Regions from separate parts of the Lachnospira sp. CLA-JM-H23 genome, predicted to be linked through region 2. Evidence: predicted binding sites of a transcription regulator. Region 2 holds the regulator's gene; the other holds the start of a gene.
What was found. The regulator Rex, encoded in region 2, represses fermentation and respiration genes when NADH is low (regulators of the CRP and FNR family bind a similar motif). The targets are predictions, from matches to a motif close to ATTGTTAANTANTTAACAAT.

Region 1: WMO42_RS12470 (NAD(P)-binding protein) is a predicted target of Rex. The motif match lies at 9,356-9,375, and genes of this name have one in related genera.

The regions. Positions count from the first base shown of each region.
Region 1 is NZ_JBBMET010000010.1:67,178-84,536, reverse strand. It holds gene WMO42_RS12495 (mechanosensitive ion channel domain-containing protein) at 1-714, opposite strand, end outside; gene WMO42_RS12490 (alpha amylase C-terminal domain-containing protein) at 866-3,328, opposite strand; gene WMO42_RS12485 (alpha/beta hydrolase) at 3,356-4,204, opposite strand; gene WMO42_RS12480 (DUF1015 family protein) at 4,257-5,495, opposite strand; gene WMO42_RS12475 (NADH-dependent [FeFe] hydrogenase, group A6) at 5,626-7,314, opposite strand; gene WMO42_RS12470 (NAD(P)-binding protein) at 7,308-9,158, opposite strand; gene WMO42_RS12465 (phosphoglycerate dehydrogenase) at 9,679-10,842, opposite strand; gene serC (3-phosphoserine/phosphohydroxythreonine transaminase) at 10,842-11,924, opposite strand; gene ilvB (biosynthetic-type acetolactate synthase large subunit) at 12,116-13,807, opposite strand; gene ilvD (dihydroxy-acid dehydratase) at 13,862-15,532, opposite strand; gene leuB (3-isopropylmalate dehydrogenase) at 15,717-16,799, opposite strand; gene yajC (preprotein translocase subunit YajC) at 17,149-17,359, opposite strand, start outside.
Region 2 is NZ_JBBMET010000005.1:132,785-150,143, reverse strand. It holds gene alr (alanine racemase) at 1-214, opposite strand, end outside; gene WMO42_RS08095 (NAD(P)H-hydrate dehydratase) at 214-1,845, opposite strand; gene WMO42_RS08090 (hypothetical protein) at 1,842-2,465, opposite strand; gene WMO42_RS08085 (redox-sensing transcriptional repressor Rex) at 2,492-3,127, opposite strand; gene WMO42_RS08080 (homocysteine S-methyltransferase family protein) at 3,258-5,714, opposite strand; gene WMO42_RS08075 (methionine synthase) at 5,707-6,390, opposite strand; gene WMO42_RS08070 (DEAD/DEAH box helicase) at 6,391-8,028, opposite strand; gene abc-f (ribosomal protection-like ABC-F family protein) at 8,179-10,083, shown strand; gene WMO42_RS08060 (HU family DNA-binding protein) at 10,221-10,502, shown strand; gene WMO42_RS08055 (CYTH domain-containing protein) at 10,615-11,067, shown strand; gene WMO42_RS08050 (chloride channel protein) at 11,099-12,388, shown strand; gene WMO42_RS08045 (ABC transporter substrate-binding protein) at 12,510-13,535, opposite strand; gene recJ (single-stranded-DNA-specific exonuclease RecJ) at 13,532-15,238, opposite strand; gene secD (protein translocase subunit SecD) at 15,358-17,359, opposite strand, start outside.

The DNA.
Region 1 (17,359 bases), on a different contig from region 2:
CCAGTAATCTTCTGTCTTTACCCACGCTCTTGTCTCAAGTGTCACACAACTTTCATCAAGGCTCTTTACTATAACCTTCACTTCCTTATCCTTAAGGATTGAATTATCAGCTGCAAGAATATCACTTAATATATTCTTGGCAAGCTTTAAATCAGATGAGTAACCTATAGGCATCTCGATATCAAGACGTCTGTTATCTTCAGCACCCACATTTACAATATTAGAATTAGATAATGCACCATTAGGAAGCATTACCACCTTGTTATCAACTGTTGTGAGCTTAGTGTAAAGAAGCTCTATAGTTCTAACAGTTCCCTCAAGATTACCAACTACTATATAGTCACCAACCTTAAATGGCTTAAATATAAGTATAAGCACTCCGCCTGCAAAGTTAGAAAGCGAACCCTGTAATGACATACCTATTGCAAGAGCTGCTGAACCAAATACAGTTACAAGTGAAGTTGTCTGTATTCCAAGTTCATCAATAACCATAAGTATAAGCACTGAATAAAGTGCAAATCTTATTATTGACATTGTAAAATTAACAACACCTGGGTCTAAGCTTCCTTTATCAAATACTTTCTTTAAGAATTTCATACAAAGTGCTATTACTTTCTTACCAACAAACCATATGATAATAGCGAATAAAATCTTCCATATTCCAGTAAGTCCCCAGTGTGTAATCTGTTCAACTATACTTGTTATCTGCTCCATAACACATATGCGTATATCGTAAACACCTTATCTTTCATATTTACTAATATACTTTCTCCTTCCTTTATAATATTGCTGGTTCTCATACTATCCAGTTTTTTAATTTCCAATGTCAGGATTATATGTCTGTCCTGTCCCCATATGTTCCAGTTTATTTTTTAAGCTGACTTAACCTAAGCTTCATTTCCTCGTCTATTCTTTCGCTTTCCTTAACTGCTTCTAAAGCTTTCTTCTCAGCTTCCTTTCTTGCATTCTGTGCAAGCCTTAAGCTTTCCTTGGCTTCCTTCTCAGCATTTGCCGCCCTCACAGCCTCTTCTTCCGCCTTATCAGCAAGTTCTATTGCTAAATCAACTCTTTTTTCTGCTTCAACCTTAGCCGCCTTAGCTTCATTTTTAATCTGGATTTCTTTAATCTCAATATCAGTATATGGTTCATACTTATATACAACCATTGCTGATGCTGGTATATCAACAAACATCTTATACCTATCATTGCTGTCAGCTTCAACCGCTGACTTCACAACAACAGCTTCCACCTTGCCATCACCGCCATATTCCTCATTGTCACTGTTAAATACAAGCTTGTACTTTCCAGCCTTAGGTACATTTAACTCATAAGCCTTTCTTTCAACCGGAGTGAAATTAACTGCCACTATGTCCATATCATTATCTGACGAATATCTTGCATATGAATAAACTGTTAATTCTGCATTATAATTATCAACCCACTCAAAACCATCTGATGAGCTGTCTGCCTCATACATTGAATTATCTGTTGTATACAATGTGTTGAGTGCCTTTATATATGCTTTCATCTGCTTATACGCCGGTTCTTCAAGTCTGCTTAAAATCTGCATTTTATCATCATCTACAGACACTAATGCACCTGTATCATTGCCATAAGACACACATACTGGTCCTGGGTAAGTATATATATATCCTAATACTGCCCTTATATCAGAAAGTCTCTGCTTATCGTCATTGCCAGATACCATTGCATATAAAGTATCATCTTTTAATGCCTCGTAAGTAAGGTTGGTAATAAAATGTTCCTTATAATGATATAACATTTCATAAGTAACCCTGTTATACATTCCCTTTCTAAACAATGGATCCTGCTTTACGAACTCAAAGAATTCCTCATTAAAGCCATCATTTAACTTATAATCAAAACCAAGACTGTCCTCATTATCATTATTTCGTGTAACGTCTGACCACAAGCTCTTTTCATCTGCTATAGTTATCACGCCGTCATTTCTCTTATGGACATATTCATTCATCTGCTTTATGAATTCTATGGCATCAAGATTTTCATTGCCGCCATACATATTAGGCGTCCATTCGCCAGGATTCTTGCCATAATCAAGATATAACATCGTTGCTGTGTCTGTAATCTTAATTCCGTCTATATTATATTCATCAAGCCACATAGCTATAGCTGATATAAGGAAGCTTCTTACCTCGCCCTTCTCATAGGCAAATGTTGTTATATTCATCTGAGGCTTTTCAATTATCCTTGGCTTAAGATAACCATAACAGTCACCACCATCATAATTAACTATACTTCTTATATCAATGCCAAAATAAGCTACATTAAAATCAATAATTACACCTATTCCGTTATTATGAAGTTCCTTAATCATATGCTTGAAATCTGTAGCTGTTCCATACTGTGATGATGGTGCATAATAACCTGATGCACCATAACAATAACCTGTCTTTTCAAAAATACTGTCACTGCCCTTTATAAGAACATAAGTATATCCTGTATCTTTAACATACTCTGTAATATATCTGGCTATATCCATATAATTAACCTTAGCCTTATTCACAGGAATATTATCATATGCAATCTCAAGTATAGACAAAGGCTTATTAACACCCTTTATCTGTTTTCTTTGCTTTACCCATTTAACATTATCTTGTACAGCCTGTGGCTCACCTGTTACAGAGTGTGCATCTGCGTACTGTGTAATCTGTCTGGCATACGGATCAAGCTTTAATACAGTATTAGTACCTTTGAACTTTATCTCATACATATATTCCTGTCCAGCTTCAAGTTGTGGAATGAATATTTCATATATACCATTGTCGGTAATACGCTCCATCTGGTATATCCTTCCATCCCAGCTATTAAATTCGCCTACAACACTTACTCGTAACGCATTAGGTGCCCATGTTCTAAAAAGCACACCTGAAATGCCGTCTTTTTCGCACACCTTATTACCAAGAAGGTTATATGCATTGTATTCAGTTCCTGCTGCGAACTTGTTAAATATAACTTCTGACTTATCAAATCTGCCAAATGAATATGGGTCACGTAATCTTGTAATATGCCCATTCTTATCTTCAATATTAAGAACATATTTAACATTTTTCTTAATCGGTATTAATGCCGCAAAAAATCCAGCATCATCAACTTTTTCAAGTTGTATGGCTCTTTTTCTTTCACTTACTGATACACTTACAGATACAGCATCCGGTCTGAACACCTGTATAAGATACCCCTCTTTTACAAGGTGGCCGCCTAATATACTGCAAGGCTGACTGCTTTCCGAATACACAATTTCTTCAATCGCAGGCCAATCCATAAGCTTATATAACTTATTATCCATACCCTTCTCCATTTCTATGGCTGTTTCTTATGCCATACGGTTCATCCACTGTTCAAACAACTTAGTCCATTCATATACTTCCGGCTGATAATGTTTGCCACCCTTTGTAGCAGTTTCTTTAGTTCCAAGTCCCAATCCATGACAGCCATCTGGAAATACGTGATATTCAAACTTAACATTATTCTTTCTTAATGCTTCTACAAACAAAAGTGAATTCTCTAATGGAACAGAATTATCATCAAATGTATGCCATACAAAGCTTTCCGGTGTATCTTTAGACACCTTATTCTCTAATGATATATCATCTATATATTTATCATAGTTTTCACCAAGCAGCTTTACAAACGAACCCCTATGTGAATTTTCCCCAGCTGTTATTACAGGATAACCTAAAAGAAGTCCATCTGGTCTTACATATTCCTTATCACATCCCAGATATTTTTTTGCAAATGATGCAACCATATCACCACTCCACATAGTACCAAGACATGCCGCAAGATGTCCTCCAGCTGAGAAGCCTGCAAGTATAATTCTGTCAGGATTAACATCCCATTCCTTAGCGTGATCCCTTACCCACTTAACTGTATAAGCCGCTTCATATACCTGTGTCGGATATACATATGGTGCAAGGCTGTATCTTAATACTACCGCATTATACCCAAGATCCAGCATTTTAATAGCCATAGACTCGCCTTCTCTTGGTGAATGATGGTCATATCCACCACCTGGACATATTATAACAAGTGGTCTGTTAAATGGGTCCTGATAATCCGGGTACATTTCTTTAATATATGTTGTTATTGTTGCTTTTTTATCCGGTGTCTTTAACCCAAGTTCCTCATATGGAAGTTCAATATCGTATACTTTATGTAACATAATAATCCTCTTTTCCATTCTATATTCTTTACATCTATTTTGAACCATATACTTATTCTTCAATCTTATGTATAAACAATCCACTTCTTAACTTTGGCTCAAACCATGTAGACTTTGGTGGCATAAGCCTGCCCGCATCGGCTACTGCAAAAAGCTCTGCTATGGAAGTTGGATACATTGAAAATGCCAGCACGCAATCAGTATGACATCTTTTCTCAAGCTCCAAAAGTCCTCTTATTCCGCCAACAAAATCAATTCTCTTGTCCGTCTTAGGGTCATGTATACCAAGTACAGGCTCTAACAGGTTATTCTGAAGTATTGCAACATCAAGCCCATCTACAGGATCATCTGATAATATATCCTTCTTAGCCTTAAGCTTATACCACTTCTCATCAAGATACATTCCAAATTCCGCCTTATAAGCCGGTTCTACTGCTGCAGCACTTTCTTCTATTTCAAACTTTTCTTCTATCTTCTTAATAAATTCTTCTTTACTGTAGCCATTAAGGTCTTTTACAACTCTGTTATAAGGCATTATCATAAGTTCTTCATCTGGGAAAAGAACTGAAAGGAAATAATTAAATTCCTCCTCACCTGTATAATCAGGGTGTTCTTCCCTTCTCTTTAAACCGACCTTAACTGCTGATGCCGCCCTGTGATGTCCATCTGCTATGTAAATATCATCTATTCCTGCAAATGCTTTCTCAATATTTTCTACTGACTGTGCATTTGAAATCTTATACACCTGATGTCTTATACCGTCTGGTGAGGTAAAACTGTAGAGCGGCTTTGTTTCCTTGGCTTTGACTACTTCATTTCTTATAACCTCATCAGCCCTGTAAGCAAGGAATATAGGTCCTGTCTGTGCAGAACATCTGTCAACGTGGTTAATTCTGTCCTGTTCCTTATCAGCCCTTGTATTCTCGTGCTTTTTAATAATATTGTTATTATAATCATCTATGGAAGCACAGGCAGCTATTCCTGTCTGTGTTCTGCCATTCATTGTAAGCTCATACACATAATATGCCTTATCTGTATCAGTAATAAATGTACCATCTGCAATTCTGCTATCCAAAAGCTCCCTTGCCTTGTCATACACACAGTCTGCATATGTATCTACACTGCTGTCAAACTGTGTCTCAGCCCTGTCTATCGCAAGAAATGACAATGGCTCACGTTCTACTTCCTTTAACGCTTCCTCTCTGTTGTATACATCATAAGGAAGTGCCGCCACTCTGTCTGCAACCTTTTCATCCGGTCTTATACACTCAAATGCTTTAATAACTGCCATACTGCCTCCAATCTGCCCTGCATAACAGGGCTTTATCTTATTTTATACTTAATTATCTTATTCATACTAACATTGTATATCAATAATTCGTATAACATATTATACAAATACACAGGTAGTGTCACTTTACCTAATGGCTGATATGTAATAATTCGTGTGCCTTGTGTGATAATGGCTCACCAAAATAATCTTTGTAGCACTGCATTACTGATGGATTTTCGTGTGAAAATCTGAGATTATTGACTTTATCAAGTCCATAAAGCACCTTGCTTCTATTGGCTACTTTGTTATCATCATCTTTAATAGGCTGTCCACCACCATTAATACATCCACCAGGACAAGCCATAACTTCAACAAAGTCATAATGTGCCTTGCCTGTTGCAATAGCTTCCATAAGCTTTCTTGCATTAGAAAGACTGCTTGCAACCGCAACCTTAAGTATATTGCCATTAATTGTAAACTTAGCTTCCTTCCAGCCGTCAAGACCTCTTACACACTGGAAAGCATCAGGTTCAGGATTAGTCTTATTAACAAGGTAATAAGCACTTCTAAGTGCAGCTTCCATAACTCCGCCTGTAGCACCAAATATAACACCTGCTCCGCTTCCTACACCTAATGGGTCGTCAAATTCTTCTTCCTCAAGTTCCTGAACCTTTATAAAGAAAGACTTTAACATACGTTCCACTTCTCTTGTAGTAAGAACCGCATCAACATCTTTACCATTATCCCATGTACATTCATCTTTCTTGGCAAGACAAGGCATAAGTGATACACAGAATATTCTTTCAGGCTCTACGCCCAGCTTTTCTGCATAATATGACTTAGTCACCGCTCCAAACATCTGCTGTGGTGACTTTGCTGTTGAAAGCCTGTCCGCATACTGAGGATATTCCTTCTTTATAAAGTTGACCCAGCCCGGACAGCACGATGTAAACATTGGAAGTCCTGATTCCTTAATCTCTGGAAGTCTTTCAAGAAGTTCGCTTCCCTCCTCCATAATAGTAAGATCTGCTGAAAATGTTGTATCAAATATGTAATCAAAGCCAATCCTTCTAAGTCCTGCAACAAGTCTTTTGGCTGTTGCGAAATCTTTAGAAAGTCCAAAGCCTTCACCCCACGCTGTTCTTACAGCTGGGGCTATCTGAACGACTGTTATAATATTCTCATCTTCAACTGCATCAAGAACACGGCCTACATCATCTCTTTCCCTTAATGCACCTACTGGACAGTTCACAACGCACTGTCCACAAAGAGTACAGTTAGTCTCCTGAATAAGTCTGTTCTTAGCCACATTCACAGTTGTTCTTGAACCTGTATTAACTACGTCCCATACGTGCATACCCTGAACATTATCACATATCTGCACACAACGCATACATTTAATACATTTGTTATTCTCTCTTATAAGTGGAAATGTCTTATCCCATTTATTCTTTTCAAGAATAGAGTCATAAGGCATCTCAGATATATTAAGTTCATTGGCAAGTGACTGTAATGTACAGTTACCGCTTCTTACACAGGAAGCACATTCATAATCGTGCTGTGAAAGTATAAACTTAACATTAGTCTTTCTTGTTGTACGTACCTTTCTTGTGTTAGTACGGATAACCATACCTTCCTGAACAACATTATTGCACGCCGTAACACATCTGTCCTGTCCCTCAACCTCAACAACGCACACACGGCACGCACCTATTTCATTAACTTCCTTAAGATAGCAGAGTGTAGGTATCTCAACGCCTACTTTTCTTGCAGCTTCAAGGATAGTTGTACCATCTTCTACTGATATAGCTATACCATTAATTGTTGCATTTACCATTGTTCTTCTCTGCCTCCTCTGAATGCTCCAAATCCAAAATGGTCACATCTTAGACAGCGTCCAGCCTCCTGACACGCTTCCTCACAAGAAAATCCATATTCGATTGGCTCAAAATCATTCTTTCTTTCTGCCGCATCTCTTAACGCAACCTCAACTCTTCCACAGGCAACCTTATCTTCATTGCTTGCATACGGAATTTCAACATCACATGTAATCTCGTGGTTAAATCCTAAATATTCATCTATATTAGCCGCCGCAACTTTACCTGCCGCAATAGCCTTAATAACTGTCGCTGGTCCAGTTACACAGTCACCACCTGCAAAGACACCCTCAGACATTTCTCCGTCCTGTGGTGTAATATTACCTGTATTAAGTGCTGATATAACACCTCTCTGAACCTTAATACCGTGTTCCTCGAAGCTCTTAGTCTCTATACCTTGTCCGATAGCAACAACTATAAGGTCACTTTCTAATAAAACCTCATCTTTAGCCGCTGCCTTAGGAGCTGGTCGTCCGTGTGAAACCCTTGATATCATCTGTGGCTTTACAATAAGTCCTATAGCATTACCTTCTTCGTCCTGCTTAATACGCACTGGTGACATAAGTTCAAGAACATCACAGCCTTCCGCCTCTGCACCCTCAACTTCTTCTTCAAGGGCAGTCATATCTGCTTTACGTCTTCTGTATACAATGCTTACCTTGCTCGCACCAAGTCTTATTGAAGAACGTGCAACGTCCATTGCCACGTTACCACCACCGATAACGATAACCTTCTTGCCTGTATAATCTGGCATATCTCCATCACCGATAGCACGAAGCATCTCTACAGCAGATGTAATGCCACTCTTGGCATCCTCGCCTTCTATACCAATCTTTTTATCAGCGTGTGCTCCAATTGATATGTATGTAGCATCGTATTCTTTGGTTATATCATCAAATGATATATCCTTTCCTACGCTTATATTCTTCTTAACTTCTATTCCTGTTGAAAGTATTGAGTCAATTTCCTCGTCAAGCTTCTTTCTTGGAAATCTATAATTAGGAATACCATATCTTAACATTCCGCCAAGCTGCTTTCTCTGCTCAAATATAGTAACCTTATGTCCCATAAGTGCAAGATAATAAGCTGCACTAAGACCACCCGGTCCACCACCGATAATGGCAACCTTTTTGCCTGTCGGTGCTTCACATTCCGGAACCGGAACAATGCCTGAATTATCAACAGCCATTTTCTTAAGTCCACGGATATTAACAGGTGCATCTATAATTGTTCTTTTACATCTGTTCTCACAAGGGTGCTCACATATATAAGCACAGGTTGTTGGCATTGGGTTATCCCTTCTTATAAGTCTTACCGCATCAGCATATCTTCCCTGCTGTACAAGTGCTATGTAACCTGGAATATCAACACCTGCAGGACATGACTTAACACAAGCAACCGGCTGGTTACTGTTGCATGAACAGAAACCATTATGTATATGTGATTCAAAATCATCTATACAGCCATCAACTGACTTTAATGCAAGCTTTGCAGCTTCATATCCAATTGCACAGTCTGCTGAATAATATATACCTTCTGCTGTAAGCTTAATATTCTCTACTGTCTCCTCATTTGCCTCACCATCAAGAACATTATCAAAAAGTCTTGCAAGCTGTCTTAATCCTACACGGCAGGGAACACATTTACCACACGACTGTGCAAGACACATTTTTATAAATGACCTTGTAAGGTCAACCGGACAAAGCCCAGGAGGACTGGCTACAATTCGTCTTTCAAGATCCTGATATAAAGACTCCATCGTAACCTGAGCCTTATCTTTAGTTAATATCGTTAATCTACTCACTAATAAATAGACCTCACTTTCTATATAATATTACTACTTTCAATCTGCAATCCGACATCAATATACCTCTTAATATCAATATATAATTAGACACCAATGTATCATTTAATATCAATATATAATCTGATATCATCATTGCAGCTTTCTTCTATATCCAAACTATTATAGTGTAACATTACCATTAATAATTGACAACAAAGGTTATTTCTTTAACAAACTAACACAAATACCATATTTTACATACAATTCTTAATACAATGTGCTGTCCTGCAAACTTTTACAACTAAACACCTTATTATCCATATAATACACGATATCACTATAAATACACCATACAATTAACTTAATCTAATATTATACCGCCACGCACTATTATGCAAGCAGAAACGATTTCGGCATTTCACACTACTATGCAGGAAAAAAGCAGGTGCAAAACGAATTTCACACCTGCCAAAATAAATTATATAACATTTATTATTCTTAATTATCCATAATAAATTGTTGCTGCTAAATTTTGTAATTACTTAACAACTCTTACCTTAATAACACCATCTATAGCTGAAAGCTTAGCTGTTACATCTTCTGTGATAGCTGAACCTGTATCAAGAACAGAGTAAGCATAATCTCCTCTTGACTTGTTATCCATAGATTCGATATTAATACCTGCATCACCCATAACGCTTGTAAGCTTGCTTATAATTGCTGGAACATTCTTATGGCATACTGTAACTCTTCCTGCTGATGTACATACACCACAATCACAGTTAGGATAGTTAACTGAATTAACAATATTACCGTTCTCTATGTAGTTTCTTAATTCCTTAACTGCCATAACAGCACAGTTATCCTCAGCTTCCTCAGTTGAAGCACCAAGATGTGGAAGTACGATAACCCCCTCCTGACCTGCTGTTGTTGTGTTAGGAAAATCTGTAACATACTTAGCAACCTTGCCAGACTTGATAGCATCAAGAATAGCTGGCTCATCAACAAGTACATCCCTTGCACAGTTAATAACTACTGTACCCTTCTTCATCATATCAAAGGCTGCCTTATTAATCATACCCTTAGTGCTGTCAAGTGCTGGTACATGGATTGTGATATAATCACATTCCTTATATATATCCTCAACATTAACAATATGCTTAACTTCGCTTGAAAGATTCCAGGCTGCATTAACTGAAAGATATGGGTCATATCCATATACTTCCATTCCAAGGCTTATAGCTGCATTAGCAACTAGCTGTCCGATAGCACCAAGTCCGATAACACCAAGCTTCTTGCCTTTGATTTCCTTACCAGCAAATGCTTTCTTAGCCTTTTCTGCTGACTTTGCAATATCTGCATCATCTTTATTATCTTCTACCCACTTGATACCGCCAAGTAAATCTCTTGAAGCTAAAAGTAAAGCTGCAAGAACGTGTTCCTTAACCGCATTAGCATTAGCACCTGGTGTATTAAATACAACGATACCCTTATCTGCACATTTATCAAGTGGAATATTATTAACACCAGCTCCAGCTCTTGCTATAGCAAGAAGATTATCTGGTAATTCCATATCGTGCATCTTAGCACTTCTTACAAGTACTGCATCCGCTTCTTCAAATGCTGCATTAGCATTATAATCGCTTGAGAAAAGGTCAAGACCTACAGAAGCTATATTATTAAGACAATTTACGTTAATCATTAGGCATTCTCCTTTTCGAACTTCTTCATAAATTCAACTAACTTCTCAACGCCTTCGATTGGCATTGCATTATAGATAGAAGCTCTCATACCGCCAACTGTTCTGTGACCCTTAAGATTTACAAATCCAGCCGCTTCTGCTTCTTTAACAAATTTAGCATCAAGTTCTTTATCACCTGTTACGAAAGGAACATTCATAAGTGAACGGTCTTCCTTAACAACTGTTCCCTTAAACATCTTAGACTCATCAAGGAAATCATAAAGAATTTTAGCCTTCTTTTCATTGTGTTCTTTCATAGCTGAAAGTCCACCCATCTTCTTAATCCACTTAAATACCTTGCCGCAGATATAGATATTGTAGCAAGGAGGTGTATTATAAAGAGAATCTGCATCTGCCTGTGTCTTCCACTTTAACATAGTTGGTGTTCCAGGAAGTACATCATCTGTTATAAGGTCTTCTCTGATAATTGCAATAACAACACCAGCAGGTCCGATATTCTTCTGAACTCCGCCGTATACTACACCATATTTTGTTACATCAATTGGTTCTGATAAGAAACAAGATGAAACATCTGATACAAGTATATGTCCCTTAGTATTAGGGAGTGTCTTATACTTTGTTCCATATATTGTGTTGTTCTCACAGATGTATACATAATCTGCATCCTCTGGAATATCAAGATCTGAACAATCTGGTATGTATGAATATGTCTTATCCTCTGAGGAAGCTACAGCAACAGCCTCACCATAGATTTTAGCTTCATTAAATGCTTTCTTAGCCCACTGGCCAGTGATAATATAAGCTGCTTTTTTGTTCTTCATAAGGTTCATTGGAACTTCTGCGAAGAACTGCGATGCACCACCCTGAAGGAATAATACCTTATAATTGTCAGGTATATTCATAAGCTCTCTTAAGTCTTTTTCAGCTTCTTTGATGATGTTATCGTAAACCTTGGAACGATGGCTCATCTCCATAACCGACTGACCAGAACCCTGGTAATCTAACATCTCATCTGCTGCTTCCCTTAATACTTCTTCGGGTAATACTGCTGGACCTGCACTAAAGTTATAAACTCTTGCCACTTTCTCTTCCTCCTGATTCATTTCAATAATTAATCATAAACATTTAATCATAAGTAAATATATTCAAAATAACTTAATATATTAAAAATTTATTAACATTTATTCTATTCCTGCTAAATCGCTCTGTCAAGTTAATATTTTATCATAATAAAGTATTTGCTGTACTTTTTTTAATACCAAAAGGCTGATGCTTAATTAGCACTCTCCTTTTTATTAAGATCATCTCTGTCAAATGCTTCTGATATAGGTGCTCCAGGTGCAACCATAGGGAATACCTTATCATCTTTGCATATATCACATTCAATGACGCAAGGTATATTAAGCTCGATAGCTTCTTTAAGAGCCTTCTCAAAGCTTTCTATATCTGCTACACGGTATGCCTTAGCTCCCATACCTTCTGATACCTTAACAAAATCAACCTGATCGTTAAGTACTGTTGCAGAATAACGCTGTCCATAGAAAAGATCCTGCCACTGGCGTACCATACCAAGAACGTGATTATTAAATATAACCTCGATTATTGGAATATTGTAACGTGTAGCTGTTGCAATCTCATTCATATTCATACGGAAACAGCCATCTCCTGCTATATTAATAACAACCTTATCACGACAGCCAACCTTAGCACCTATGCTTGCACCAAGTCCATATCCCATTGTGCCAAGTCCACCTGATGTAAGAAGTGTTCTTGGACTTTTGAACTTATAATGCTGTGCAGCCCACATCTGGTGCTGTCCTACATCTGTAGATATAATTGCATCTCCGTTAGTAATCTCATATATCTTTTCCATAATATATGGTCCATTAAGAACATCTTTTCTATACTTCATAGGGAACTTTTCTTCATAATTTTTGATATGTTCCATCCATTCTGTATGCTCTGACTGCTCAAGCTTGGCATTAACTCTCTTTAGTATCTCAGCCGCATCACCTATTACAGAAGCATCTGTATGTATATTCTTATTAACCTCAGCCGCATCTACATCAAACTGAAGAATTTTCGCATTCTTTGCAAATTTCTTTGTATTTCCTGTAACCCTGTCAGAAAATCTTGCACCGATTGTAATAAGAAGGTCACATTCTGACACACCAAAGTTAGATGTCTTAGTTCCGTGCATACCAAGCATACCTGTATAATGAGGATCTGAACCATCAAATGCACCTTTACCCATAAGTGTATCGCATACAGGTGCATCTATCTTTTTAACGAATTTTCTTAATTCATCAGAAGCTTCTGATGCAATAACACCTCCGCCAACAAATACATATGGCTTCTTAGCGGCCTTAATCATAGCAACCGCATTTTCTACATCTTCTTCTGTAATTGTATCTGTAACTCTCTCAATTGGCTTAGGAGTTTCTTTAATGTAATCACACTCATTAGCTGTTGCATCTTTAGTTATATCAACAAGAACAGGACCCGGACGTCCTTCCTTAGCTATCTTAAAGGCTCTTCTTAATGTAGCAGCAAGATCCTTTACATCTTTTACAATAAAGCTGTGCTTAGTAATCGGCATAACTATTCCAGCTATATCTACTTCCTGAAAACTATCTCTACCAAGGAGTGGAAGTGTAACATTACATGTAATGGCAACGATTGGAATTGAATCCATCATAGCTGTTGCAATACCTGTTACAAGATTAGTGGCACCAGGTCCTGATGTCGCAAAACATACACCAACCTTTCCTGTTGCTCTCGCATATCCGTCTGCGGCGTGAGATGCACCCTGTTCGTGAGATGTAAGGATATGTGTTATCTCATCTGAGTGCTTATATAACGCATCGTAGACGTTAAGAATGGCTCCACCTGGGTATCCAAATACAGTATCTACGCCCTGTTCTTTTAAACATTCAACTATAATCTCTGAACCATTTAATATCATTAGTCTGTCTTCCTTTCATTATATTTATCATTCTATTTTATCTAAATATACTTATTATGCCTCTGGTGTCTTTAAAACGGCACCTCTGTTACCTGATGTAACCATTGAAGCATATCTCTTAAGATATCCTGTTGTTACCTTAGGTTCTCTTGGCTGCCATTTTGCTTTTCTTGCAGCAAGTTCTTCATCAGAAACTTTGAGTTCAAGCTTTAAGCCTGGAATATCAATACTTATGATATCGCCTTCCTCTACTAAAGCAATAGGACCGCCTACTGCTGCTTCTGGTGAAACGTGTCCGATAGAAGCACCACGGCTTGCACCTGAGAAACGTCCATCTGTAATAAGTGCAACTGATGAACCAAGTCCCATACCAGCAATAGCTGATGTTGGGTTAAGCATTTCTCTCATACCAGGGCCACCCTTAGGGCCTTCATATCTGATAACAACAACATCACCAGGTACAATCTTTCCACCCTTGATAGCTGCAATAGCATCTTCTTCGCAGTCAAATACTCTTGCTGGACCTTCGTGTACAAGCATTTCATCAACAACTGCTGAGCGCTTAACAACCGAACCATCTGGTGCAAGGTTACCAGAAAGAACTGCAAGACCTCCTGTCTTACTATATGGCTTATCAACTGGTCTTATGACTTCTTCATCTTTATTATAAGCCGTAGCAATGCACTCACCAATTGTCTTTCCTGATACTGTCATACAATCTGTATTAAGAAGTCCAATATCAGCAAGCTCCTTCATAACTGCATATACACCACCAGCTTCATTAAGATCTTCCATATATGTAGGACCTGCTGGTGCAAGGTGGCAGAGGTTAGGTGTCTTTTCGCTTATTGGATTAGCGAACTTAATATCAAAATCAAAACCAATCTCGTGTGCAATAGCTGGAAGATGTAACATACTATTTGTTGAACAGCCAAGTGCCATATCAACAGTAAGTGCATTCATAATAGAATCCTTTGTGATAATATCTCTTGCTGTAATACCCTTATTAACCATATCCATAACAGCCATACCAGCGTGCTTAGCAAGCTTAATTCTCTCTGAATATACGGCTGGGATTGTTCCATTCCCACGAAGTCCCATACCAAGAGCTTCTGTAAGACAGTTCATAGAGTTAGCTGTATACATACCTGAGCAAGAACCACAAGTAGGACATACCTTTTCTTCAAATTCAAGAACATCTTCTTCTGTCATTGTTCCAGCGGCATATGAACCAACTGCCTCAAACATAGATGAAAGACTTCTCTTCTTACCCTTTACGTGACCTGCAAGCATAGGACCACCTGATACAAATACTGTAGGAAGGTTAAGTCTGGCTGCTGCCATAAGAAGTCCCGGAACGTTCTTATCACAGTTAGGTACCATAACAAGTCCGTCAAACTGATGTGCAATAGCCATACATTCTGTAGAGTCAGCTATTAAATCTCTTGTTACTAAAGAGTACTTCATACCAACGTGTCCCATAGCAATACCATCACACACTGCGATAGCTGGGAATACTACTGGGACACCGCCAGCTTCTGCTACTCCTAACTTAACTGCATTAACAATCTTATCAATATTCATATGACCTGGTACTATTTCATTATATGAACTTACAATACCAATCATAGGTTTCTTCATCTCTTCTGCTGTGAAGCCAAGTGCATTAAAAAGGCTTCGTGCAGGTGCCTGCTGCATACCGCTTCTTGCGTTATCACTTACCATAACTATTCTCCTTGTAAATCTAATTCTTTAAGTTAAAATGTTCTCTTAGCTCTCATATTTACATAAAATACATAACTTATTCCAATATTCGTTAAGCCTTCATACATTATACTTCTTCACTAATTATCCAGCTTTTATACATTATGCTGCCAGGGAACATTTATCATTACTGTCTATACTTTATTTATACTCTCTCTGCTATAAGGTCACCCATCTTGTCTGTTCCGACCTTTGTGCAGCCTTCTGAATAAATATCTGTTGTTCTGTAGCCTTCCTTAAGGACTGCTGCAACTGCTGCCTCAATGGCATCTGCTTCCTTATCAAGGTCAAGTGAATATCTTAACATCATAGCTGCTGAAAGGATAGTTGCTATAGGGTTAGCTATATTCTTTCCTGCTATATCTGGTGCTGAACCATGGCTTGGCTCATATAAGCCTAACTTAGTCTTACCAAGGCTTGCTGATGATAACATACCGATAGAACCTGTTATCATACTAGCTTCATCTGAAAGAATATCACCGAACATATTCTCTGTAAGAATTACATCAAACTGTCCCGGATTCATAACAAGCTGCATAGCGCAGTTATCTACAAGCATATCCTCTAATTCAACTCCTGGATAATCTTTAGCAACTTCGTGTACAATCTTTCTCCAAAGTCTTGAAGAATCAAGTACATTTGCCTTATCTACACTTGTTACTTTCTTTCTTCTCTTCATAGCAATTTCAAAGCCCTTGATTGCTATCCTTCTAATCTCTTCTTCATTATATGTAAGAGTATCTACAGCAGTCATAAGTCCGTCAACTTCTTCTGTGTGTCTTTTACCAAAGTAAAGACCACCAGTAAGCTCTCTCATAATAACCATATCGAAGCCATCTCCGATTATCTCTTCCTTAAGAGGGCAGGCTGCCTTTAACTCATTGTATAAATATGCAGGACGAATATTAGCAAATAACTCCAAATCCTTACGAATCTTTAATAATCCAGCCTCTGGTCTTAGGTCAGGTGCAACATCATACCATCTTGAGTTACCCACGTTGCCACCAACAGCACCAAGAAGCACTGCATCTGAAGCCTTAGCAATTGCTACTGCCTCATCTGTAAGAGGTACTCCACACTCATCAATAGAGCAGCCTCCCATTAAAATCTTCGTATAATCGAACTTATGTCCATATTTATCAGCCACTGCATTTAACACTTTAACTGCTTCTGCGACTATCTCTGGTCCGATTCCATCACCGGGAATTAAAGTTATTTTACAATCCATAACGTATCCTGCCTTTCCTTCTTGTACTAACACCCTACTTAAGTTTATTAACCCACTTTCAGGCTATTGGTTAATATATTACTCCATAATAGTGCATTTTTCAAGTATTTGTACAATATCGACAGTACCAAAACGCCCATTTTTATCAAAATAGAAAAAGCTCATTCTCGCACCGTATTCGGTCGTTTGCATCAACCCACATCTTCGTGCGGACGCATATTATCGTCATATGATATTTTTTGTATAACAGAGAATCCTATCAGAATTTCCTATTACACAAAAAGCTTCCAGCACCATTTACCGGCACTGGAAGCTAAATCTTTTAATTCTGATTTATTATTCTCTCTGATTATTCTTCTGATGAAGCTGGCTTTTCTACCTGAGCAATTGCTTTCTTCTGCATTGTTATACGGCAGTTCTTATTGTTACCAAATTCAACGATAACATCATCTTCTGTTATATCAAGAATAACACCATAGAAACCACTTGTTGTAAGAACATAATCACCTATCTCCATAGAGTCCATAAGCTGCTGCTGTTCTTTCTGCTGTTTCTTCTGT
Region 2 (17,359 bases):
TTAAATTAACAGCTTCATCCAGCGTAGCAACTGCATATCCATATACTAAATCTCTTACTGCCTTGGATACAGCCACATCTCCGTGTCCATAGCCATCTGCTTTAACAACTGCAAGTGCCTTTGTTGAAGGTTCTGTCTTGCTCATAAGCTCAATACAATTAGCCCTGATTGCATCCAGATCTACATCTGCATATACTCTGTAATACTTACTCATTATTCACCTCTTGCTTTTATAAGCACATTTTTTATATTGTCAATAATATCGCCCGCAACCATAGAATACTTACCATTACTTAAGGCAGCTTCATCTCCTGCACAGCCGTGTATATATACGCCAAGTGCTGAAGCTTCAAAAGTAGTAAGTCCCTGTGCCATAAGTCCTGTTATTATGCCTGAAAGCACATCTCCCGAACCTCCTGTTGCCATTCCATCATTGCCTGACATATTAATATACACTCTTTCTCCATCAGAAACAATAGTTCTTGCATCTTTTAATACACATACGCAATTATGTTCTCTTGAATATGTTCTTGCTGTATCTATAGGATTATTCTTTATCACCGCAATATCAAGTCCTGTAAGACGTGACATTTCTCCTATGTGTGGTGTAACGACAACATTCTTATCTGACATATCATCTTTATATGAAGCATTACCACTATTGCCGCCAGCTTCATAGTCTACATCATCATTACTGCCATCAAGTTCAATTTTATATTGGGCGATTATATTAAGGGCATCTGCATCATACAGCTTTTTAATATTCTTCTTTGCTGACACACTTCTTACAAGCTTTACTGCACTTTCTTCCATAGACAGCCCCGGACCTATGCACACAACATCTGCCCAGCAGATACATTTATCCACTAATGTCTCTGTATTCTTAACAAAATCTCCACATTCCTCATCAGTATCATATGTATCAACAATACATTCCATATTGCCCGTTATAACTGCTGTACGGTTGCTTATATGCGTAAGGGTTCTTACAAGCCCTGCACCTATACGTGCCGCCGCTCTTGAACTTAATACTGCTGCACCTCCATAAAGCCTTGAACCAGCTATTACAAGTGCCTTTCCAAATGTTCCTTTATTGCCATCAGGCTTTCTTAGCGGAAGCATATCAGATATATCACTATAATCATATGTGAAAATATCCCTTGTCATATCCGGATATTGTGCAAAACCTATATCTTTTCTTATAATCTTCCCACAATATGAAGCTGCTGGATATAATATATGTCCGATTTTTTCAAATCCGAAGGTAACTGTTATATCAGCATTAACCGCAGATCCCATAACCACACCTGTCGATGCACTTATACCTGATGGTATGTCAACAGCCACAACAAGCCTGTTTCCATTATTGTCGCTATTCTGTGTATACTGCGAATGCACTGATGTACTGCATTTATTAATTGTATCTACTACTATTCTGGCCTCTCCTGCCAGTTCTCTTGATAAGCCATTGCCAAATAAGGCATCTACAATAACCCCATATTTAGAAAAATCCGGGCTATTAATACATTCTATGCCCAGATTCTTTATTATGTTCAATTGTATATCGAATTCTTTGGTAGAAGCGTGTGAGTTAATTATATACACATCCACATTGTAGCCCTTAAGATAAAGCTGTCTTGCCACCGCAAGTCCATCTGCCCCATTATTGCCACGTCCACATACGCATATAATGTCTGTATGTATATTTCCTTTAACCTTGCTTTCAATAGCTTCTGTCACTGAGAGTGCGGCTCTTTCCATAAGCACAACTGATGGTATACCAAGAGTATTAATTGAATAAGAATCCACATTCTTCATAGAAGCCGCATCTAATACATATCTCATTCCTGCTTATCTCCTACATTGCCTTCATTAATTCTGTCAACTGCACTACAATTCTCAGGTCCGATAATATCGTGTATAAGAGAATACATATTATTATTAACAGTTTCTTTATCCTGTTTTATAAGAATATTCTTCTTAAGCTTGACTCTTGTAGCATTAATCCACTTATCAAGTACCTCTATATCCTCTGTATTGGCATTCATTCTGTCATAGCAGGCTTTAAGTGTCTCTGTAAGAAGCTTCTCGTTAGCCCTTGCCAATTCTCTTGGTACTTCTAAGAGTTCATCTTCAAGCGAAGCTATCTTGTCATTAGACTCCTGTATAAGTCTTTGGTTCTGGCTCATACGCTTCTGCTTCTGCCTACTTGAATCATCATCTTCCATATTCTCAACAACATCATTGATAAGCTGCTTTTTAAGCTTCTTGATGTCTTTAATGTCATTATTAATTCTTCCCTGCTTCTTAAGCAGTTCATTAACCTGTTTCTCCCAATACGCAATCTCATCTGTCTTATTCTTCTCGTTAATAAGGTGATACCATCGCTCATCAAGCGTAAGAATCGGAATATTCTTAAATACATCACTATTCTTTAACAATTCATAAGTTATCTTAGACACCATCAATTCCCCCTTTGGATTTAATATCTTTATGAGTGCTTATTGGCAATTGTGTAAGAAAGTCTCATAAGGCTTTCTGATAAATGTACATTCTCAACTATTACGTCATCTGGCAGATTAAGATCTGTATGTGCGAAATTCCATATAGCCTTAATTCCTGCATCTGCAACCTGCTTTCCGATTTCCTTAGCCGCCTGCTTTGGTATTGTCAGTGCAACTATCTCTATATCGTTCTTATGTATAAAATCGGCAAGTTGATCCATCATCATTATATCTATTCCGTGAATGCTTTCACCTTTAAGCTCTGGATTGTTATCAAATACGCCGCATATAACAAAACCACGCTTCTCAAAGTCTGTATAATTAACAATAGCACGTCCAAGGTTACCAGCACCTATTATTATCATATTATGCTTCCTGTCTATTCCAAGTATCTTGCCTATCTCATCATAAAGATACTTCACATTATATCCATATCCCTGCTGTCCAAAACCTCCGAAATTATTGAGGTCCTGTCTTATCTGTGATGCTGTAACTTTCATTCTCACACTTAAATCTTTAGATGAAATCCTCTGAACACCACTTTCTATAAGTTCGCCCAGATATCTGTAATATCTTGGCAATCTTCTTATAACAGCCGATGAAATCTTCTTATTCTCTTCCATAACATTCTCCATTCCTGTGCAATACTGCTACGAAAAGGAGATGGGAAACCTGTAATTACCAGCTTCCCATCAGCCTTCAAAATTAATGTTAATTATATAACTATTTTGCTAAAAAGTAAAGAAATGTACTCTATCCAAGCACTCTCTTAGCAATATCCACAGACTCCTTTGCATCCTTTGAATAGAAATCCGCATGTATTTCCTTAGCATATTCAGGAGTAAGCACTGCTCCTCCTACCATAACCTTACAATCAAGATTGTTCTTATGTATAAGTTCTATTGTCTTTTTCATTGAAACAAGTGTTGTTGTCATAAGTGCTGACAGACCACAAAGCTTCGCACCATTTTCTTTAATCGCATCTACAACAACCTGATATTCAACATCCTTTCCAAGATCAATAACCTCATAACCATAATTCTCAAGAAGTACCTTTACGATATTCTTTCCAATATCGTGGACATCTCCCTTAACCGTCGCAATAACAATCTTTCCCTTGCTTACAGGTGCATTATTGCTCATAATCATATGTTTTCTTATAACCTCAAACGCTCCCTGTGCAACGCCAGCCGCCATTATAAGCTGTGGCAGGAATAATGTTCCCTTCTCGAACTCCTCACCTATCTTATCAAGTGCAGGAATCAAGGCATTATTAACAATGTCCATAGAATCCATACCTGCAAGAAGTTCTTCTGTTATTGCTGCACCTTCATTTTTTAGACCTTTCTCTACTGCATAGAATAAGTCATCACAGGTATAACTGCCCTTCTTATCCTTAAGATTAACACTTCCACCTGCCTGTGCTGTCTGACCACCCTGTACTGCATTTGCCGCTGTATTCATTGGATTAATCTTGCTTATATTAGGCATTGAAGCATAAGCCTTAATATAATCAACAGAATTCTTATCTATATTGGCAAGAAGCTTATATGCCCTTACTGCCCCCATCATCTCATATATGTTAGGGTTAATAATCGCAAGATCAAGACCATTCTGCATAGCCATTGTTAAGAAAATGTGATTGACAAGCACTCTGTTAGGAAGTCCGAAAGATATATTCGATACACCAAGCACCGTCCTTAAGCCAAGAGTATGCTTAACCTCATAAAGTGCATTAAGCGTTTCCATTACCCCCTCCTGTTCGGCTGAGGCTGTAAGTGTAAGACAGTCTATATATATATCCTCTTTAGGAATTCCTATAGCTATTGCCCTGTCCATAATCTTTCTTGCTATGGCAACTCTGTCTTCTGCTTTCTTAGGAATACCATCTTTATCAAGAGCAAGGCCAATTACTGCCGCACCATATTTTTTAACTATTGGCAGAATGTTATTAAGAGAGTCTTCTTCTCCATTAACTGAATTGACAATCGGCTTACCATTATATACTCTTAATGCAGCATCAAGAACCTCAGGTATAGTTGAGTCAAGCTGGAGAGGCACATCCACAACTGACTGAAGTGCTTTCACAGTATCAACCATCATCTGTCTTTCATCAATTCCCGGAAGTCCTACATTGACATCAAGAATATCAGCACCCGCACCTGTCTGTTCTAATGCCTGTCCAAGTATATAATCCATATCATTATCTAAGAGTGCCTGCTTAAATACCTTTTTACCTGTTGGGTTAATTCTCTCTCCTACAACTCTTGGCTGGTCAACTATAACTGTGCTTGTAGCTGAGCATACAGCCGATGGTATTTTCACTGGCTCTTTTGCTAAATTGCCTTCTTTATGTAACATATCTGATAAGCACTTTATGAATTCAGGAGTTGTTCCACAACAACCACCGAATATTTTAATGCCATACTTTCTTAAATCCTTCATAAATTCAGCAAACTGCTCTGCTGTCACATTATATTCATTAGTAACAGGGTCGGGAAGTCCTGCATTAGGCTTTACTATAACCGGAAGATTAGTCCAGCCTGTAAGTTCCTTAATAACCGGCTCAAGTTCCTTAGGTCCAAGTGAACAGTTGACACCTAAGGCATCAACTCCAAGTCCTGATATTGTAAGTGCAAATGAAGATATCTGACATCCTGTAAATGTACGCATATTTTCTTCAAATGTCATAGTCGTCATTATTGGAAGCTGGCTATTCTCCTTTGCTGCAAGCACTGCCGCTTTCACATCTAACAGATCTGTCATTGTCTCAAATACAACAAGATCTGCACCTGCCGCTTCACCAGCCTTGACTATCTCAGCATACATCTCATAAGCTTCCTCAAAGCTTAATGTACCTGTTGGCTCTAGAAGCTGTCCTATAGGTCCTACATCAAGTGCTACAAGTGCTCGTGGATTCACATTGGCACACGCCTTCTTTGCATTTTTAATTCCCGCTGTTACAAGTTCATCAACTGAATGCCCACATTCTTCAAGCTTATATCTGTTGCCACCAAATGTATTGGCATATATTATGTCTGCACCTGCCTTTAGATACTGCTCGTGTATGGAAATGAGAAGTTCCGGTTCTGTAATATTAAGCATCTCTGGTGTTTCACCCATCTTCATTCCTGCCGCCTGAAGCATAGTACCCATTCCACCATCAAGAATCACATAATCCTTTTGTAAAAGTTCTTTTAATTTATTCATTACAATGTCCTCCTGCTTCCCTGAATCTGCATGTACCTTTAAGGTTACACGACATACAGCCTTTTTTCTTTGAACTGACCTCTCCGGTTGTAAGCCCAATAACTGCTGTTACAGACTTGGTTGGTGTCATCATATCAGTCTTTCCTATATTAAGCCCTATAAGCTTAGGTGCATTTAGTATTTTTAAGAATTCGCCCTGCTGTGACAAAGGCAGATCACCATATCCTATTCCAAACCTGAATGTCTGGTTATACTCTGGAAGTTCCTCTTTAATAACAGCCTCAACCTTATCACATACCTGTTCAATTGCTGCACTTGCCATACTGTCTGATATTACAGCCTTGGCAAGGTCTGAGGCCTGCATCACCCTTAACATCCTGTCTATTCCATCAGAGATTGTCACTGCTATAAGTGCCGCTTTATTACAGCCTTTAAGATGTTCTTTAATTGAGTTTCCTTTTAATGTAACAGAAGTCCCTTCAAGCCTTACGCCCTCATCGACCTGTGTCACATCCACTACCCTGTATACATATCTTGGAACTGCCGCTTTTAAGACCTCTGCCTCACATTCATCTATAAGGCTGTTTATTGTCTCATCTGCCCCTATTCCCTTGTATCCTAAGTATCTTAATACTTCTGCCCTGTTTATACTGCTTAATGTCACCTGTTTTTTCATTTATTTATTCTTTCTTGCTTTGTCCTTATGCTTGCCTTTTCCTCTGCCCTTGCCTCTTGACTGGTTAGCCTTCTCAACATTAACACGGCGTCCCTTAATCTGCACGTTATCATTCATTGCCTTAAGAATTTTCTCTGCGTGTATAGCTGGTACATCAACAAATGTATAGTTGTCCATCATATCTATCGCGCCTACAAGCTTGCCAGGCATACCAGATTCACCTGCAATAGCTCCAAGAATATTAGCTGGCTTTATTTTATCCTTTTTTCCAATATTAATAAAGAGTCTTACCATTCTTGAATCATCTTTATCTGTATCAAAATGGAATTCTTCTACTTCATCTTCTCTGTCAAGGGTATCACCTATAAGCATTTTTAAAAGTGCTGCTGCCATATCCATAGATGTATATTCTTCCTGATTAACGTGTTCTTCAACAAGATTAACCATATCTGTAAGTCCACCCTCTTCGATTGTCTGTCTGATTTTATCAAACATATTATCAAGCTTGGTGTTCTTAACATCATCCAATGATGGAACAGGCTTTGCAAGTATCTTAGTCTTACAGTAACGCTCGATATCCTTTAACTTATACACTTCCTTGCCACTTATAAATGAAAGTGCCATTCCAGATCTTCCTGCACGCCCTGTTCTTCCAATTCTATGAACATAATATTCCTCATCCTGAGGAATGTCATAGTTAAATACCATATCTACATCATCAACATCAATTCCTCTTGCTGCTACATCAGTTGCTATAAGTATGTCTACCTTGCCGCTTCTAAAGTCATCCATTACTCTGTCACGCTGCTGCTGTTTCATATCACCATGTATTCCGTCAGCAAAATAACCTCTGCCCTTAAGCTCTGATATAAGCTCATCAACCTGTCTTTTAGTGTTACAGAACACTACTGAAAGTCTTGGATTGTATATATCAATAAGCCTGCACAATACTTCTGTCTTATTCTTAGGTCTTACCTCATAATAGAACTGTTCTATATTAGATACTGTAAGTTCTTTTCTTACTACCTTTATAATCCTGGCATCTTTCTGGAAATTTCTTGCAATATCCATAATAGCCTTTGGCATAGTAGCTGAGAACATTACTGTCTGTCTGTCTTCTGGCGTTTCTGTAAGAATTGTTTCCATATCTTCCCTGAATCCCATATCAAGCATTTCATCAGCTTCATCAAGAATAACCATATTAATATTATCAAACTTAACAGTCTTTCTTCTCATATGGTCCATAACTCTTCCAGGAGTTCCAACAATAATCTGTACGCCCGTCTTTAATGACTTTATCTGTCTTACTATCTCCTGTCCTCCATATACTGGAAGAACTTTAATATCACTCATATATTTGGCAAGTTTTCTTATCTCCTCAGCCACCTGTACAGCAAGCTCTCTTGTAGGGCAGAGTACGATTGCCTGAGGCTTTTTTATCTGTGGGTCTATCTTCATAAGCATAGGAATTGTGTATGCTGCTGTCTTACCAGTACCTGTCTGTGCCTGTCCGACAACATCAATACCTTCACATACAGCTGGAATTGCCTGTGTCTGTATAGGTGAAGTTTCCTCAAATCCCATATCCTCAATAGCTCTTAATATTCTTTCATCAATGTTTAACTCGTCAAATTTCATTCATTTCCTCATTTCTTAAATTTAATACACTTATCTTAGTCTAACTTTTTAATAATACATTATAGGAAGAAATAAGTCAAAAAAATTGCAATTTATTCTTAAAGCAAGTATAATTCAACTAATTAATTTAAAGAAAGGAACACTGTTATTATGATTCTTTCCTGTAATAATATAAGTAAATCTTTTGGAACAGATGTTATTATCAAATCCTGTTCTTTTAATATTGAAGACCACGAAAAAGCAGCTATCGTTGGTATCAACGGTGCTGGAAAGTCTACTCTTTTAAAGATTATAACCGGAATTGAACCTGCTGACACAGGACTTGTAACGTTAGCTAAGGACAAGACTTTAGGTTATCTTTCACAGCAGCAAAATCTTAATTCAGACAACACAATTTATGATGAGCTTTTATCTGTGAAGCAATATATCCTTGATATGGAAGCACAGCTAAGAAGTATTGAGAACCAGATGAAATCAGCAGATGATACAGCTCTTGAAACACTTATGAAGAAATATTCAGACCTTAACCACGAGTTTGAATTAAACAACGGTTACGCTTACAAAAGCGAGATAACTGGTGTTCTTAAAGGCCTTGGCTTTGCAGAAGAAGATTTCACACTTAATGTTAATACTTTATCAGGCGGACAAAAGACACGGGTTGCACTTGGCAGGCTTTTATTATCAAAGCCTGATATTATACTTCTTGACGAGCCTACCAACCACCTTGATATGGAGTCTATAAGCTGGCTGGAGAACTATCTGCTTAACTACAGTGGTGCTGTACTTATAGTTGCCCACGACAGATATTTCCTTGACAAGATAGTAAGCAAGATTATCGAGTTAGACAATGGCAATGCAACTGTATTCTCAGGCAACTATACTGATTACGCTTCAAAGAAAGCTATCCTGCGCAATATGCAGCTAAAGGAATATCTTAACCAGCAGCGTGAAATCAAACATCAGGAGGAGGTTATAACAAAGCTTAAGCAGTTCAACCGTGAGAAATCTATTAAAAGAGCTGAAAGCCGTGAAAAAATGCTTAACAAGATGGAATTTGTCGATAAGCCTGAAATTTTAAACGACAAAATGGATATTAAGCTTGAACCTAATGTAATAAGCGGTAATGATGTCCTTACTGTAGACAACCTTACTAAAGGTTTTGACGGAACTGTTCTTTTTGATAACATATGCTTCCAGATTAAACGTGGTGAACGCGTAGCACTTATCGGAAGTAACGGAACAGGCAAGACAACAATATTAAAATTAATTAATGGAATTATACCTGCCGATTCAGGCTCGATATATCTTGGTGCTAAAGTAAATATTGGTTATTATGATCAGGAACACCACGTTCTTGACCCTGACAAGACTATTTTTGATGAAATCAGGGATGCTTACCCAGACCTTAATAATACACAGATAAGAAATACCCTTGCAGCATTTTTATTCACCAATGAAGATGTATTTAAGTATATAAAAGACTTAAGCGGTGGCGAGCGCGGACGTGTATCATTAGCCAAACTTATGCTCTCTAATGCCAACTTCCTTATATTAGATGAGCCTACTAACCACCTTGATATCACTTCAAAGGAAATTCTTGAAAATGCACTTAATAGTTACACAGGTACTGTCCTGTTCGTATCACACGACAGATACTTTATTAATTCTACTGCAACAAGAATTATTGAGCTTGCCAATAAAACAGTTGTTAATTATATTGGTAATTATGACTATTATCTTGAAAAAAAGGATATACTAGGAGCAAAACCAATAACCAATAACATTTCTAAATCCAGCAGTTCAGCCATTTCAAAGCTTAACTGGCAGGAAGAAAAGGTAAAGCAGGCACAGCAAAAGAAGATTAAAAACGAAATCAAGCGTACTGAAGAACGCATGGCTTTAATTGAGGCTGAGATTGAGGAACTTGATAATATGTACGCCGACCCTGCCATAAGCAGTGATACTGCCAAACTTATGGAAATACACACCAGGAAGGAAGCTCTTAGCAAAGAGCTTGATGAGCTATATGATAAATGGGGGGAATTAACATTATAATTCCAATACCAAAAACAGCGAAAAATGCCGAAATAAGGCAATTCTTAAGCGTTTTTTATTGACAAAATTACCTATATGGAGTATAAATAACCTATACTTATTATTACTTATTTCATTTAAGGAGGATGTAGTTTATTATGAATAAGACAGAGTTAGTTGCTGCAATCGCAGAGAAGGCTGAACTTTCAAAGAAGGATGCTGAGAAGGCTTTAAAGGCTTTCACAGAAACTGTTGCTGAACAGTTAAAGAATGGTGACAAGATTCAGTTAGTTGGTTTCGGTACTTTCGAAGTTGCTGAAAGAGCTGCTAGAACAGGTCAGAATCCTCAGACAGGTAAGGCTATTGAAATTCCTGCTTCTAAGGCACCTAAGTTTAAGGCTGGTAAGGCTTTAAAGGATACTGTTAACTCAGCTAAATAATTAATATTCGATAGTGGATATTGCGACTGTCACTTAGGTGACAGTCTTTTTTATATGTATTTATAGATACATATAAATATTATCAATGAAATTCAGAAAACGGAGACACACTATGGAAATAGAACGTAAATTCTTAGTTGCACAATTGCCAGATAATCTGGACAATTATAATTGCAGATATATTGAACAGGGTTATCTTTCAACTAAACCTGTAGTCAGGGTAAGACGTGATAATGATGATTATTATCTTACTTACAAAGGCAGTGGTATGATGGCACGTGAAGAATACAATCTTCCACTCACCAAAGACTCGTATGAACATTTGATTAAAAAAGCTGACGGTAATATAATAACCAAAAAGCGTTATGAAATTCCAGATGGTAACGGATACACTATTGAACTTGACATATTTGAAGGAGCATTCAACGGCACTGTTATTGCAGAAGTTGAATTTAACACTATAGAAGAAGCTGACAATTACATTATGCCAGAGTTTTTTACAGAAGATGTAACTAATAACCCTGAATATCACAACAGCAATATGAGTAAAAAGAAGTTCGACTAACGTGAACACTCTAAGAAAAGAGGATAACCTGATGAAAAAACTCTCTGATATATTAGATATAAGTCCTGATATTACTCTTGAAACACTTCAAAGAGCAAGAATGGCAGCCTTAACACTTATCAAATGGCTTCTCTGCTCTTTATTTACAGGAAGCTTTATAGGACTTATCGGAGCATTATTTTATAAAGCTTTACAATATGTAACAAGCTTTCGGATCCAACACCCTTACACTTTATTCTTTCTTCCTGCTGCCGGTATAATAATCGTTCTTATGTACCATTTTACGCACGAAGACAAGAATACAGGAACTAATCTTGTAATAACAGCAATCCAGTCCAATGCAGAAGTTCCTGTCCGTGTTGCTCCTCTTATTATAATATCAACACTGCTTACACATCTTTGCGGTGGTTCAGCAGGACGAGAAGGTGCAGCCCTGCAGGTTGGCGGCTCCTTAAGCAATTTTATCGCCAAAATATTACATTTTGACGACAAAGATACAAGAATTATGATTATGTGCGGAATGAGTGCCTGTTTCTCTGCTCTTTTCGGAACTCCTATAGCCGCAGCCATATTTTCTATGGAGGTTATAAGTGTGGGGGTTATGTATTACGCCGCACTTGTTCCCTGTATTATATCCGCACTTATTGCTTCCGGCGTAGCTGGGTTATTCAATATAACACCAACTATGTTTATAATAAGCGAAATATGTGAACTAAGCATATCTACCGGAATAAGATTTATGATAATGTCAGTAATATTTGCCCTCGCAAGCATTGTATTCTGTTATATGCTTCATTCATCAGCCAAAATATATTCTGAATACTTAAGCAACCCATATATCCGTATTATAATAGCTGGTGTGCTTGTTATTATTTTAAGATATATAACCGGTACTACTGATTATCTTGGTGCTGGTGCTCCTATGATTGCGGCAAGCTTTATAACAAGCTGTTCGTGGTATGTCTTTATTTTAAAAATGCTGTTTACAGCCATTACATTAGGTGGTGGATTTAAAGGCGGTGAGATTGTCCCTACACTTTTTGTCGGTGCAACTCTTGGAAGCTTTTTGGCTCCTGTATTCGGACTTCCAATCGGCTTATGTGCCGCGTGCGGTATGGTAAGCGTATTCTGTGGCGTAACTAACTGCCCACTCACTTCTTTCATATTATCAATTGAAATGTTTGGTGCTGGTTCAATGAAATTCGTAATTATATGCGTAGCAATAAGTTATATGCTCTCTGGCTACTACAGTCTTTATAACAGCCAGAAGATTGTTTACTCTAAATACAAGACAGAATATATTAACAGACATTCACATTAATTATAATAAAAAAGGCAATTCATACAGAATTATCATATCTACCGATTTTTCTGCTAATGAATTGCCTTTTTACTGCTTTTACCGCTTTTACTGCTTTAACTATGCATCATTCTTATATATTTTATTTGTAGAAATTGTCCTCTGGAAGCTTTCCACCAACTGAAGCTGGATTTGCTTCGTAAAGAACATTTAAATATTTGCTTATTTTGTCTTTGGCATCACTGCCTGTTATTATTGTTATGTTGCATTTAGGTATTGCCTGCTTTGCAACTGCGGCTTTTGTTATACCATATTTTTCTACAAGTGTTGAAACCTCATCTACATTTGCATTAACATAATCTGCTGAAAGCTTATATTCCTCAAGGAACTTGTCAACCGCAGCCTTATGGTTATTGTAATATTCTGTATTGACAACTATTACACCTGTTACTACTGTACTTCCGTCCTTTGATACATTTTCCCATTCCTTAGTAACATCAAGAGCTATTCTTGCTTCCTTATTATTCATAAGAACTGTTGTAGCAAATGGCTGTGGAAGCATAGCTACAGTTTCTTCCTTCGCTGATGCCATAATAGCCGCAACCTCGGAAGCCTCTGACTTAAATTCAATGTGTACATCCTTATCAGGGTCAATTCCGTTGGTATTTAAAAGGTATCTTAATGTATATTCAGGTGTAGTTCCTTTACCTGTTGTGTATATTGTACGTCCTTTAAGGTCGCTTACATTAGTTACCTCGCCCTTATTATCAAGTATATATAACACGCCAAGTGTATTAATTCCTACAACAGATACCTTGCCATTACTCTTATTATAAAGTGTTGCCGCCGCATTACAAGGCATAGCTGCAATCTGGACATCGCCCTTTATAAGGTCTGCTGTAAATGCATCTGCCGCCGCCTCTATCTGAAATGTGTAATTATTGGCTGTTTTATTATCCTCATTATCGCTCATAAGCTTAACCATTCCTATAGCTGTAGGTCCTTTAAGTGCAGCTACTTTTATGTCTTCGCTTACATACTCACTTGTACTTTCCTGTGTTGCATTGTCTGACTTATCACTGCTGTTACTGCCACAGGCTGTAAACATTACGCTGACCATTACAAGCATAAGAATAGCAGCTGTCAGTTTCCTCATTCTCTCTCTCATATTGTTTCCTTCCATTCCTTTATAATTATCTGTAATGACATTATTCCGTTAAATGTATTGATATCCGGATAATATATTATAGAAATTCTCATTCCTGCCCTTGGAATATCATCTATATTATTAATTCCAAACTGTACAGCAGGTACATAAGTTCCGTCCTCTGTTTCTAACTGGCATCTAAGAACATTTTTATTCTTTCCAATAACTGAAGCTGTCTTTACATATAAGTTCCTATCTGCAAATACCGGCTTTTCATTACCCTTTCCGAATGGTTCAAGCAGCTTTAACTGGTTAACCAGCCGGATATTGGCATACGATACAGGCATTGGAACATCAATCCACATTTTAGGAATTAAATCCTCATCTGTAAGTATCGCATTATCATTCAGCATTTTTCTGAATATGTCAATATCAGATATTGCTAATGATAAACCAGCCGCCATAGGATGTCCACCATATTTAGTGAGAACATTTTTACATTTATTAATCTCTTCGTACATATTATAGCCTTCGATTGAACGTCCTGAGCCTTTTGCCCCGTCCTCAGCATTAGTAATAACAAATGTAGGCCTGTAATATCTTTCTTTAATTCTGCCTGCTATTATTCCAGCTATGCTCTCGTGGCAGTCCTTTAAATATATAACAAGCACTCTATCCTTAAGAAGACCAGTATTCTCTACTAATTCTATTGCCTTCTGCGTCTCCTGCTCTGTCATTGACTTTCTTTCATTATTAAGGGCTATAAGCTCTTTTGCCATATTATGTGCCTTTTCATTATCCTTGCAAAGCATAAGTTCAATTGCCTGTCTTGCTGTATCAAGACGTCCACTGGCGTTAAGACATGGTCCTATTACAAAGCCTATATGATATGAGCTTATATTATTAATATCAAGCTGGCACTCCTCTATAAGTGCCCTAAGCCCTGTATTTTTTGTATGTGCAATATGCTTAAGGCCATATTTAACTACTATTCTATTCTCGTCAATAAGGTCGACTATATCACCTACAGTGGCTATTGCCATAAATTCAATATAATCTTCAAGCTCTTTCTTATCAAGCCCTAATCTGTCATATAACAGGCTTATAAGCTTATATGCAACGCCTGCTCCACATAACAGCTTAAATGGATAATCACAATCTGCCTGTTTAGGGTTAATAACTGCATCTGCCGGAGGTACAATGTATACCTTTTTATCGTCCTTTATCTCAAATGGAACATCGTGGTGGTCGGTCACTATTATTGTAATTCCATTATCCTTTGCATACCTGATCTGATTATATGCAGCTATTCCATTATCACAGGTAACAATTGTATCAATCCCTTCATTGATTGCATTGTCTATTAAATGCTCATTAATTCCATAACCATCATTTATCCTATGCGGTACAACATAATCCACATCTGCTCCTGCCGCCTTTAAGCCGCAGAATAATATATAAATAGAACATATTCCATCAATATCATAATCTCCGATTATTCTTACAGGCTTATGTTCCTCTATTTTCTTAGTAATAATATCAACAAATTTATCGGCATCTTTCATACTATGAGGATTATGTATATCGTTAAGATTCCCATTAAGATACATATCTATATCTTTACTGCCGCATATATCCCTGTTTCTTATTATACGGGCAAGAACCTGATCTATTCCGTATTCAGAGGCTATCTGCTTAAAATCTGCTTTTTTGGCGTATACCATCCATTTGCTGTTCACGTTTGTTCTCCATTCTTATGGCAATATTGCTTGTATTAAAAATGGTGCATCGTTTGATGATGCACCATTTTACTGCTTTACAAAGCCATTATATTAATTATTTATTATACCTGAGCTCCGTCTTTACCTATGCTTTCTGCTTTTTTTCTTTTATTAACTGCTTCATCAATAACTCCTCTGTTCTTTCCACCAAGCATATACCAGAATGAACTTGTAAGGAATACTGATGAGTAGAAACCTACGATAATACCAACAATAAGTGGAAGTGAGAATTCCTTAACTGATGTTACACCGAGTATGTATAACATAACCAGCATAATAAGAGTTGTTATTGTTGTATTAATATTTCTTGTTAATGTACTTGTTATAGCTGAGTTAACAAGCTCTGTAATATTAGTCTTAGAGTTAGCACTCTTTAACATTTCCCTGATACGGTCAAATATAATGATTGTACCATTAATTGAGTAACCTACTATTGTAAGCATACAGGCAATAAATGTATTACCTACTGGCACTCTGAATACTGCATAGAATGTAATAACTACTAATACATCCTGTAAAAGAGCCATAACAGCTGCAAGCGCGAATTTGATATCCCTGAATCTTGCAAAGATATATATAAGCATTGCTATTGTAGCAAGAATTACTGAAAGAATAGCATTCTTCTTCATAGTACTGCTGACAGATGAGCTGATTGTGTCTGTCTCAACTATCGAACCATCTTCAATAGGGAACTTAGCTGTTACAGCTTCCTCAACAGCTTCTCTTTGCTCAAGTGAAAGGTCTGTTGTCTTAAATGAAACCTTAGTTGAGTTCTGAACCTTCTGCTGTTGTACTTCTGTTATACCTGCAGCATCCCTGATTACAGGAATAATATCATTCTCTATCTCTGACTGTGAATATTCTTTGTCAAATGTAAAGCTTGTTGTTGAACCGCCAACAAATTCAAGGCTGAAATTAAGTGCTCTGTTACCAAGTGCACTCTGTACTCCCATTGTTATAAAACCAATAACAATAAGAACAATTGAAACCGTAATAGTCCATTTCTTAATTGAAAGAATATCATAAGTTCTTCTATGTGTTGTCTTTCCATACATCGATGGCTTAGTAAGACCAAAGTTATAAAGAAGCTTCATAATAACTTTAGTAATCACAAGTGCTGTAAATATTGAAACTATGTTACCTACTGCAAGAGTTGTTGCAAATCCCTTAACAGGACCAGTACCGAATATATAAAGTACAATAGCTGCAATAAGTGTTGTTACGTTACCATCAACGATAGCTGATGTAGCTTTGTTATAACCTGCAAGAATAGAATTCTCAACACCCTTTCCTGCGGCTATCTCTTCCCTGATACGTGTATAGATAATAACATTGGCATCAACCGCCATACCAATACCAAGTATGATACCGGCAATACCCGGGAGTGTTAATGTAAGATCATATACACTTACAAGGAATAATACTAATGTTGTGTATATAATAAGCGAAAGTGTTGCAACAACACCTGGTACTCTGTATATAGCAATCATAAATACACATAACAATGCAAAACCAATAGCTGCTGCTATAAGACTTGTATGAATTGCATCGTGTCCTAACTGTGCACCTACGATATTAGAGCTTACTTCATTAAGTGTAAGAGGAATAGATCCAATTCTTATGTATGTAGCAAGATTATCTGCCGCATCAAATGTTTCCATACCTGTAATTGAAGCATTACCACCTGTTATAGCCTGATTAACTGTTGGATAACTTACAACCGAACCATCATATACTATGTATATTCTGCTTCCTATATTGTTAGCTGTTGCCTCAGCGAACTTATCTCCACCTTCATCTGTAAATGTAAGCGATACACCATATGGTGTGCTGTCTTTAGATGATGTATCTGTGTAAGCCTGTGCTGTCTTTACGTCAGAACCTGTAAGAAGTGGTGTGTAATCCTCTCCCTGTGACCACGCTGTATAACCTGTGTAATCAAGGAATTCAAGTGAACCTGGTGTTCCTAATTCTGTAAGAATTTCATTAGCATCTGTAACACCTGGAATTTCTACTGTAATTCTGTTCTCGCCCTCTTTGTAGACCTGAGATTCTGTACTTCTT